Regions from separate parts of the Streptomyces sp. NPDC051684 genome, predicted to be linked through region 3. Evidence: riboswitches for the same ligand, from Rfam matches in the RefSeq annotation. Region 3 holds a riboswitch; each other region holds the start of a gene.
The links. A riboswitch is a leader RNA that binds a small molecule or an ion and turns the genes downstream of it on or off. The one in region 3 is predicted to bind cobalamin.
Positions count from the first base shown of each region.

Region 1: linked by a shared signal. The riboswitch ahead of metE (5-methyltetrahydropteroyltriglutamate--homocysteine S-methyltransferase) and the one ahead of ACIA8D_RS33890 (CbtB-domain containing protein) in region 3 are both predicted to bind cobalamin.
Region 2: linked by a shared signal. The riboswitch ahead of ACIA8D_RS28120 (ABC transporter substrate-binding protein) and the one ahead of ACIA8D_RS33890 (CbtB-domain containing protein) in region 3 are both predicted to bind cobalamin.

Region 1 covers NZ_JBITCS010000025.1:14,759-18,024, forward strand. The annotation lists gene metE (5-methyltetrahydropteroyltriglutamate--homocysteine S-methyltransferase) at 1-1,615, opposite strand, end outside; cobalamin riboswitch at 1,778-2,003, opposite strand; gene ACIA8D_RS27555 (3-hydroxybutyryl-CoA dehydrogenase) at 2,177-3,067, opposite strand; gene aceB (malate synthase A) at 3,064-3,266, opposite strand, start outside.
Region 2 covers NZ_JBITCS010000026.1:3,527-6,792, reverse strand. The annotation lists partial or broken gene ACIA8D_RS28125 (FecCD family ABC transporter permease) at 1-636, opposite strand, end outside; gene ACIA8D_RS28120 (ABC transporter substrate-binding protein) at 672-1,757, opposite strand; cobalamin riboswitch at 1,787-1,929, opposite strand; gene ACIA8D_RS28115 (hypothetical protein) at 2,001-2,735, shown strand; gene ACIA8D_RS28110 (PepSY-associated TM helix domain-containing protein) at 2,949-3,266, shown strand, end outside.
Region 3 covers NZ_JBITCS010000038.1:7,811-11,076, forward strand. The annotation lists gene alaS (alanine--tRNA ligase) at 1-1,014, shown strand, start outside; cobalamin riboswitch at 1,083-1,225, shown strand; gene ACIA8D_RS33890 (CbtB-domain containing protein) at 1,261-1,482, shown strand; gene ACIA8D_RS33895 (CbtA family protein) at 1,505-2,269, shown strand; gene ACIA8D_RS33900 (hypothetical protein) at 2,366-2,701, shown strand; gene ACIA8D_RS33905 (short-chain fatty acyl-CoA regulator family protein) at 2,724-3,266, opposite strand, start outside.

The DNA.
Region 1 (3,266 bases), on a different contig from region 3:
CGGCCAGGACCGGCGGGCGGACGTAGCGGGTGCCGTAGGACTGCACCCATCCGTGCTGCGTGGCCAGGTAGCCGGTGAGCTGTTCGGCGAAGTACTGCACCATGTCGTTGCGCTCGGCCTCGCCGTGCACGAGGACGTCGATGCCGGTCTTCTCCTGGAAGGAGACGACGTCGCGGATCTCGTTCCTGATGCGCCCCTCGTAGCCGGCCGTGTCGATGCGGCCGGTGCGCAGGTCGGCCCGGGCGGTGCGCAACTCGGTGGTCTGCGGGAACGAGCCGATGGTCGTGGTCGGCAGCAGCGGCAGTCCCAGGTGGACGCGCTGGGCCGTCGCCCGCTCCGGGTACGCCTGGGCGCGACGGGTGTCGGACTCCGTGACGGCGGCGGCACGGGCGCGCACCGCCGGGTCGCGGGTGATCGGCGACGTGGCGCGGGAGGACAGCGCGGCCCGGTTGACCGCCAGGTCGGCGGTGATCGAGTCCGTGCCCTGGGCGAGGCCCTTGGCGAGGGCGACGATCTCGGCGGTCTTCTGGCGGGCGAAGGCCAGCCAGCGCAGGATCTGCGGGTCGACGTCCTTCTCCAGGGCGGCGTCCAGCGGCACGTGCAGCAGGGAGCAGGAGGCTGCGACGTCGACGCGGTCGGCGAGGCCGAGGAGGGTGCCGAGCGTGGCGAGGGACTTCTCCAGGTCGTTGACCCAGATGTTGCGCCCGTTGACGACACCGGCGACCAGCCGCTTGCCGGACAGACCGCCGACGGCGGCGAGCGCGCCGAGGTTGGCGGCCGCGGCGTCGGTGAAGTCGAGGGCGAGGCCGTCGACGGGCGCCTTGGCGAGCACCGGAAGGGCATCGCCGAGCCGGTCGAAGTAGGAGGCCACAAGGAGCTTCGGCCGGTCGGTCGCGGTACCGAGGTCGCGGTAGGCGCGCTCGGCGGCGTTGAGCTCGGCCGCGGTACGGTCCTGGACCAGGGCGGGCTCGTCGAGCTGCACCCACTCGGCACCGGCGGCACGCAGGTCCGCGAGGACCTCGGCGTACACGGGCAGCAGCCGGTCCAGCAGCGTCAGCGGGTCGAAGTCCGTGGCGACGCCCGGCGCCGGCTTCGACAGCAGGAGGTACGTGACCGGGCCCACCAGAACCGGTCGGGCGGTGAGGCCCTCGGCGAGGGCCTCCTTCAGCTCGGCGACCTGCTTGGTGGAGTCGGCGGTGAACACCGTGTCCGGACCCAACTCGGGCACCAGGTAGTGGTAGTTGGTGTCGAACCACTTGGTCATCTCCAGCGGCGCCACGTCCTGGGTGCCGCGGGCCATCGCGAAGTACCCGTCGAGGGCGTCGGCAGCGACGGCGGCCTGGTGGCGTTCCGGGATCGCACCGACCATGACGGTGGTGTCGAGGACGTGGTCGTAGTAGGAGAAGTCACCGGTGGGGACCTCGTCGATGCCGGCCGCCGCCATTTCCTGACGGTTGGTGCGGCGCAGTTCGGCGGCGGTGGTACGCAGGGCGTCGGCGGTGATGCGGCCCTTCCAGTACCCCTCGATCGCCTTCTTCAGCTCTCGGTTCTGGCCCTGGCGCGGGTAGCCGTACACGGTGGCCCGTGCTGCCGCGGCTGCGGTCTTGGTGGTCACGGAGTTCTCCTTCGAGAGACGTATCCCTGGGATCCCGAAGACCCGAGCGCGCGAAGGAGCGACAGAAACGGCGGTACGACCTCGCGCGGCAAAGGCGCGATCGTTCGCCGGATATGTACGCCGACCCGCCCTCGAGGTCACCGGAATGTCCGTGCGCGCGTCGTACGCGCACGGGCAGATGGCAGGTCTTCGGACTCGCGGGCGCGTCCTCCTGTCATGGAGGACATCTACTGGCCGTCGCTTCCCAGGCCCTGTCTGTCGGACCCAGTGCGTATGACGGCGGTCGTTCCCACTCACCGCTGCGGGGCAGTCCCGGATTCCCACCGGGTTCCCTCTTGCGACGCATCCCGCCTGGCGGACGGGGCGAACCAGCTGCAGCGCTCACCCTACGGGCCGGTGGCGGAGAGTGGCCAGATGGTCCGGATTCCGGACGGTGAGATGGGCCACCTGAGAGCTGGACGGCCGAAAGCCCGTGGGGCGTGGACCGGCGTCGTGCGCCGACCCACGCCCCACGGGCTCAACCGTCGCCGTCCCTCATTCCGGCGGCGGTACCCGGGCCCCTCAGCCCCGGTGGTTCTCGGTGGCCACCTGCTCGTAGACATGGAAGCCCCGCCCGGTCTTCCGCCCCAACAGGCCTGCCTCCACCATGCGTTGGAGCAGTGGCGGCGGTGCGTACAGCGGCTCCTTGAACTCCTCGTAGAGCGATTCGGCGATCGCGGCGACGGTGTCGAGCCCGATCAGGTCGGCGAGCCGCAGCGGTCCCATGGGATGTGCGCAGCCGAGCTCCATGCCGTGGTCGACGTCGGCCGGTGTCGCGAAGCCGGACTCCGTCATACGGATCGCCGACAGGAGGTACGGGACGAGCAGCGCGTTGACGACGAACCCGGCGCGGTCACGGGAGCGCACCACGGTCTTGCCGAGTGTCCCCGTGGCGAAGTGCTCCACCAGCGCGGCGGTCCCGGCCGAGGTGTGCAGCGATGTGACGACCTCGACCAGGGGCAGGGCCGGCACCGGATTGAAGAAGTGCAGTCCGACGACGCGGTCGGCGCGCCCGGTCGCCATGCCGAGGCGCATGACGGGGATCGAGGAGGTGTTGGTGGCGAGCACGGCGGCCGGATCCTCGACGATCTTGTCGAGAGCGGCGAACAGTTCCGTCTTGTCGTCGGTGTTCTCGACGATCGCCTCGATGACGAGTTGCCGGTCGGCAAGATCGTCCAGTTCCCCGGTGAACGTCGTCCGGCCGAGTGCGCCCTGCGCCTGCGCGGCTGTGCACTTGCCCCGGTCGACCGCCTTGCCGAGCGAGGCCGTGATGCGGTCGCGGGTGCGCTGTACGGCTGTGGCGTCGGCCTCGCACACGATCGTGTCGATGCCGGCCCGGGCGCAGACCTCGGCGATGCCCGCGCCCATCTGGCCGCCTCCGACGACTCCCATACGGTTCACGTCGATGGTCATGACTGCCGCTCCGTGGTCCGCACGAGGTGGCGCGTGTAGGCGTCGGGCGTGAAGAAGAGGGGGAGTTCGGTGGCGAGCGCGGTGCGCTCGAAGAGCGCACGGATCTCGTCGAGGGGAGCGAAGGGGAACTCGGCCACGAGAGCGGAGAGTTCCTCTTCGAGGAGAGCGAGGACCGTCTCCCGGTCGACCTGCCGGTGGC
Region 2 (3,266 bases), on a different contig from region 3:
GCAACCACAGCGAGTTCCAGGACACCCCGCCCAGACCGCCCAGCGTCCAGGCGAGGACCGTACGTGCCTCGTTGCCGCGGTCCGTGGTGAGCAGCAGGTTGAGCAGCGCGCTGAGAATGGACGCGACCGCGACACCCGACAGGATCAGGCGGCCGGACGTGATGCGTCCACCCGTGCGCGCGGTGGCGTAGACGAGGACGAGCGCGCCGAGCGCACCCGCGAACGCCGCCGCCGACAGTGACATCGCCCCGAACACGCCGACCCCGAACACGAGGACCGCGACCGCCCCGAGCGAGGCACCGGACGAGACACCGAGCAAGTACGGCTCGGCGAGCGGGTTGCGCACCAGGGCCTGCAGGGCGGTGCCGACGACCGCGAGACCGGCGCCGGTCTCGCGCCGAGCAGGACACGCGGCGCCCGCACGTCGAGCACGATCGTCTCGCGCGCTCGGGACCAGTCCGCGCCGCCCCACCAGTCGGCGCCCAGCGCGTGCGTCACGATGCCCCACACCTGACCGGGCGGCACCCGCACCGAGCCGATGGCGAGTCCGGCCGTCAGCGAGACGAGAAGCAGCGCGGCGAGCACGACCAGGGTGGCGGTGAGCCGCACCCCCTGGCCGATGTGTCGGTCCCGCACGCCGGCCGGCTGCTTGTCGGTGACCGCGGGCGCCGTCACGTGAAGCTCTCCGGGTGCAGCCCGCGCGCGAGCCCCTCCACCGCGTACGCCGACCGGACCCCGACCAGCGTCGCGGTCAACGGCAGCACGACGAACCGCTTGTGCTTGATGGCGGGTACGTCGGCGAGCGCGGGCTGCGCGAGCAGGTAGCGCTTCTTCTGCTCGACGCTCTTGTCGCCCGCGTAGTCGTAGATCGCGATGACCTCGGGCCTGCGGTCGACGACCTGCTCCCAGGAGACATCGCCGAACACGTCGTCCAGATCGGCGAACACATTGCGGCCGCCCGCCTGGTGGATCAGCTGTGTGCCCAGGCCCTTGCCGCCCGCGGTGAAGGCGGACTTGTCCCCGCTGTCGTACACGAACACGGGGACCCGCGGCCGGTCGCGGACGGCGGTGCTCGCCTTCGCGACCCGTCGGCGGAGGTCGGACACCAGGGCGTCGGCGCGGTCGGGGACTCCGAAGATCTTGCCGATGGTGCGTATCTCGGCGTAGGTGTCGCGCATCGTCACGTTCTTCCCGCCGCAGTACTCGCGGTTGAGGTACGTGTCGATGCCCGCGTCGGCGAACGCCTTGCGCGAGCGGCCCTCCTTCTCGTCGAACGCGCTGGAGTAGCCGCCGTAGACGAAGTCGGGTTCGGCTTCGAGGACGTTCTCGAACGACGGTGCCCGCGTGGCCAGTTCCGGCACCGACGCGTAGTCCTCGCGCAGGCTCGGCAGGACGACTGAGTCGGGGAACGCCGTGCCGACCATCCGGTCCTTCAGACCGAGGGAGAGCAGGAGTTCGGCGGGGTGCTGATGGATGGTGACCGCGCGCGACGGCGGCCTGTCGTACGTCGTCTTGACGCCGCAGTTGTCGATGGTGACGGGGAATCCCTCGGCAGTCGACGACTTCGGGCGGTCGTCGGCGCGCTCGGACGCCGAGGACGCCGTGCCGGACGGGCCGCAACCGGCGGTGAGTACCGCTGCCGACAGCGCGGCGAGGGCGGCCGAGGCCCGCACGGCGAAGCGCCGCGGCCGCGCACGGGAGAGCCGTCGCACAGGGGAAGGGGGAAGGGCATGGGGACGGTACGGACCGTCGTACACGTGAAGCCTCCTACGGAGTCCGCGCTCCTCGGAACAAGCCCGCGACGGGCCAGTGACCTGACTCCCGGGCAGCGTTGACGCGCTCTGCCCGGTCACAGTGGCGGGACCGTGCCGGATTCGCACCGGCTTCCTGTCACCCGTCGCGGTGATGACCTGGCGATCCTACGTGGCTTCCGCGGTGCGCATGCCGGGTTGCGAACCTGCCGGTGATCACCGGGGCGCGGATGCCAAGATGGGTCGGCCATGACCACACGCCGGGACGCTCGCGCTGGACGGGCCGCGATGCTCGCGGCCGTCTGCGTGCTGCTCACGGCGCTGGCGCACACGCTCATGTCCGGTGACACCGTGCCCTGGTGGGCTCTGGCCGCCGGATGCGCGGCCACCGGTGCGGCGGCGTGGGTGCCCACCGGCCGTGAGCGCGGAATCCTGCCGGTCGTGGGTCTGACGGTGGCCGCGCAGGCGGCGCTGCACGTCTTCTTCTCGTGGGCGCAGGTGGTCACGCACCCGGCGGCGTCCGGCGGTTCCGTCGCCGGGCGGTGGCTGGACCACGTGTTGTGCCGCGCGCCCATGGAGCCCACGGGAATGGGCGACATGCCCATGCAGTCCATGCCGGCCGGCTCGACGGGTGCCATGGCCCCGATGAGTGGCATGAGTGGTACGGGCGGCATACATGACATGGCACACGGCGGTCATGACATGGGTGGCATGTCATCTTCCGGCATGCTCACGGCCCACCTGCTGGCCGCCGTGCTGAGCGGGCTGTGGCTCGCGTACGGTGAGCAGGCCGCGTTCCGCCTCGCGAGGTGCGTCGTCGGCCGGATCGTCGCACCGCTCAGGCTCCCGTTCCGCCTTCCGACTCCGCCGCACCGGCCGCGCGTCCGGGTCCGCCGCGCCCGGCGCGACCGTACGCCGCGCGAGCTCCTCCTCGCGGACCCCATCACCTCCAGAGGTCCACCCGCAGGGAACGCTGTCGCCTGACGACAGCCGGTTCACCCGAGGCTGCGCCGCACCCTCGGGCGTCGGCCGTGCGCACGCCCTGAGCGGGCCCGCGCGGCCGAGTCCCCATGCACCGCACCGGATCCGGATGCGCCCAGGGCCGAGCGGCCCGCGCCCGGACTCCGTGCTGCCCAGAACTGGAGGACCACGTTGTCCATCACCTCCGAAACCTCGGACACCCCGGATTCCCGGCCGGTGGAAGAGGGCCGGGACGCACCGCCGTCACCGCCCGCCACCCGGTCGGCCTGGGCGTCACTTCGCCCGCTGGTGCTTCGACTGCACTTCTACGCCGGGGTGTTCGTCGCCCCGTTCCTGTTCGTCGCCGCGGTCACGGGCCTGCTCTACGCGGGCTCCTTCCAGGCCGAGAAGATCGTCTACGCCCATGAGCTGAACGTTCCCGTGGGCAGGTCCGAGCTGCCCGTCGCCGATCAGGTCGCCGCCGCCCGCAAGGCTCATCCGGAAGGAGACGTCAGCGCCGTGCGGCCCTCGCCCGAGGCCGGGGCGACGACCCGG
Region 3 (3,266 bases):
ATCACCTCAGGCGAACTCGCGCCCGACGACCCCGTGATCGCGGCAGTCGACCCGGAATGGCGACTCGGCGCCCGCCAGGCCCACTCCGGCACCCACGTCCTGCACGCCGCCCTGCGCGAGACCCTCGGCCCGACCGCCCTGCAATCCGGCTCCTACAACCGGCCCGGCCACCTCCGCCTCGACTTCCCCTGGCGCGGAGCCCTGTCCACGGCCGTGCGCAGCGAGATCGAGGAAGCCGCCAACCGCGCCCTGCGCAGGGACCTGCCCGTCGGCGTGCGTTGGATGACGCTGCCCGAGGCCAAGGAGATCGGCGCGCTCGCCCTGTTCGACGAGACCTACGGCGAGAAGGTCCGCGTCGTCGAGATCGGCGGTGCCTGGTCACGCGAACTGTGCGGCGGCACCCACGTCGAGCACGCTTCCCAAGTCGGCACCGTCGCGCTGACTGGCGAGTCCTCCGTCGGCGCGGGCATGCGCCGCCTGGAGGCGGCCGTCGGCATCGAGGGCTTCAACTATCTGGCCCGCGAACGCGACCTCGTATCCAGCATCGCCGAGCAGATCGGAGCACCCCGTGGCGAGCTTTCCGAGAAGATCACTGGTCTGCTGGACCGCCTGAAGAACGCTGATCGCGAGAACGTACGCCTCAAGGCACAGGGCGTCGCCGCACAAGCTGAGCAACTGGTTTCGGAGGCGGTCGACGCGAGCGGCACACTCGTCGTGACCGCCTTGGTGCCGGGCGCGGCGCAGGAAGCGCGCGCTCTCGCTCTCGCCGTCCGCGACCGTCTCCCGGCGAACACGCCCGGTGCCACCGCGGTCGCCACTGAGGAGGGTGCCCTCGTCATCGCAGCCAATCGCGCCGCCACCGATACAGGTCTACATGCCTCCGCCCTGGTCAAGGCGCTACTGGACGGCCGGGGTGGCGGTAACCAGGACATCGCCCAAGGTGGCGGGGTTGCCGCCGAACGCCTCCGAAAGCTCCTGGCCGACCTGCCTTCCATCGTCGCGAGCGAATCCTGATCACCGACTCGTCTTGTAGACGTCTTTGTTCGTCCCAGCCCGCGGCGACAGGGGTGGTCTTGGCCATGAACGCGACACGCGGTAACGTCTCTCCGTTATCGACGACGGTACGACGGAAGCCGGTGAGAGTCCGGCACGGTCGCGCCACTGTGTTCCAGCTGTTCCCGGACCGCTGGTGAGTCAGACCCGTGACTGTCGTCCTGTGCACCACCGAGATGGGACGCGAACTCCCGAGGAGGCCCTGCCATGGCGCAGCATGTCGCCCAGCCGACCGCCACCACCCCTGTCATACCGGCCAAGCTGCCGTTGAAGGCCATTGCCCCCTGGGCGGCTTTCTTCGGCATCCTGATGCTGGTCCTGCTGTACTTCGTCGGCGCGGAACAGGGCGCCACGTCCGTGTTCAGCGGCGCGGAGGTTCATGAATGGGTGCACGACGCCCGTCACCTGCTCGGTTTCCCCTGCCACTGACCAGAGGGACACGAGCTTTCTCATGAACTCAACCACCGTACGTAACCTGCTTGTTCGGGGCATGCTCGCCGGTCTCGCAGCCGGCGTGCTTGCTCTCGTCATCGCCTACTGGCTCGGTGAGCCGATGGTCGACAAGGCAATCGGCTTCGAGGAGGCCCACGCCGGGCACTCGCACGGCGACGAGGTCGAACTCGTCTCCCGCAGCCTGCAGTCCACGGCCGGTCTCGCCACCGGCGTCCTCGTCTACGGGGTCGCCTTCGGCGGCATCGCGGCCCTTGCCTACTGCTTCGCCCTGGGCCGGGTGGGCCGCTTCGGCCCGCGCGCCACGGCGCTGCTGCTCTCCGGCTGCGCCCTGCTCGCGGTCTACGTCGTTCCGTTCCTGAAGTACCCGGCCAACCCGCCCGCCGTCGGCAACCCCGACACCATCGGCAAGCGGACCACCCTGTACTTCCTGATGATGGTCCTGAGCGTGCTGCTCGCGGTCGCCGCGACGATTCTGGGCAAGCGCCTCGCACCCCGCCTCGGCACCTGGTGGGCGACCGTGACCGCAGTCCTCGGCTTCGCCGTAGTCGTGGGACTGGCCTATCAGTTCCTGCCCGTCATCAACGAGGTGCCGGAGCACTTCCCGGCCGCGCTGCTGTGGCGCTTCCGGCTCTCCGCCCTCGCCATGCAGACCGTCCTGTGGGGCGGATTCGGCCTGGTCTTCGGTGAGTTGGCCGAACGCCTGCTGAACCCGAAGCCCGCGACCGCCGTGTCCGGGCAGGCGCCGGTGCCCGCCGGGCAGTGACCTGATCCGACGCACGCGAGAGGGCCCGCGGAACCAACCGAGGGCCCTCTCGCGTTTCACAGGCACCACCGATGAGGCGACGAATCGAGGAGCCGCGTGGGGAGACAACCCGAGCCGCGACACATCACGCTCGGCGGTCGCGAAGCGGTCGCCCTGACACTCGACGAGTATGCGCAGCTTCTCGCGAGCCGCCGCCAGATCGGCGGGCAGAGCGCTCGAGTCCGCGTACTGGCTCAGGAAGCCAAGCGCACGGCACGTCTGGTGCAGGGGCTGGAGGAACTCATCGAGCAGTGCGGCGCGGACTCCTGTCCCGCAGGCGGCAATGCTCCGTCTCCCCGGGCATCGCAAAAGGATCACCAGAAGGACGGCGAGTGCCCGCGCTGCGCGATCGCTGAGCTGTTGCGGCGGCACAGAGACGTGACCAACGGCTGATCCGTCCCCACCCACCAGGACGTCAGCGCGGACGGCCTTCCACCGGATACGGCACGTACGCCCGCCGATCCGGATCGATGGCCAGTCGACTGCCGGCCGGCGGCCGAGCCCGCTGCGCGCAGTCCCGTCGCTCGCAGATCCGGCAGCCGAGACCGATCGGGGTCGCGGCTCGCGAATCGTCCAGGGCGACGCCCTCCGCGTAGACGAGACGCTGCGCGTGGCGCAGCTCGCAGCCCAGGGCGACGGCGAATTCCGCGCGCGGCGCGTGGTGTCCGAAGCCACCCCGTGTGATGGTCCGTGCGACCCAGAAATACCGCTTCCCGTCGGGCATCTCGGCTACCTGGGTGAGGACGCGGCCAGGTGCGGAGAAGGCCTCGTACACCGTCCACAGGGGGCAGGTGCCGCCGAGACGGGAGAAGTGAAAGTCGGTGGCCGACTGACGCTTGGAGATGTTGCCGGCGCGGTCCACGCGCAGGAAGGAGAACGGGACACCGCGCTGCTGGGGACGTTGCAGGGTGCTCAGGCGGTGGCAGATGGTTTCGAATCCCACGCCGAAGCGGGCGGA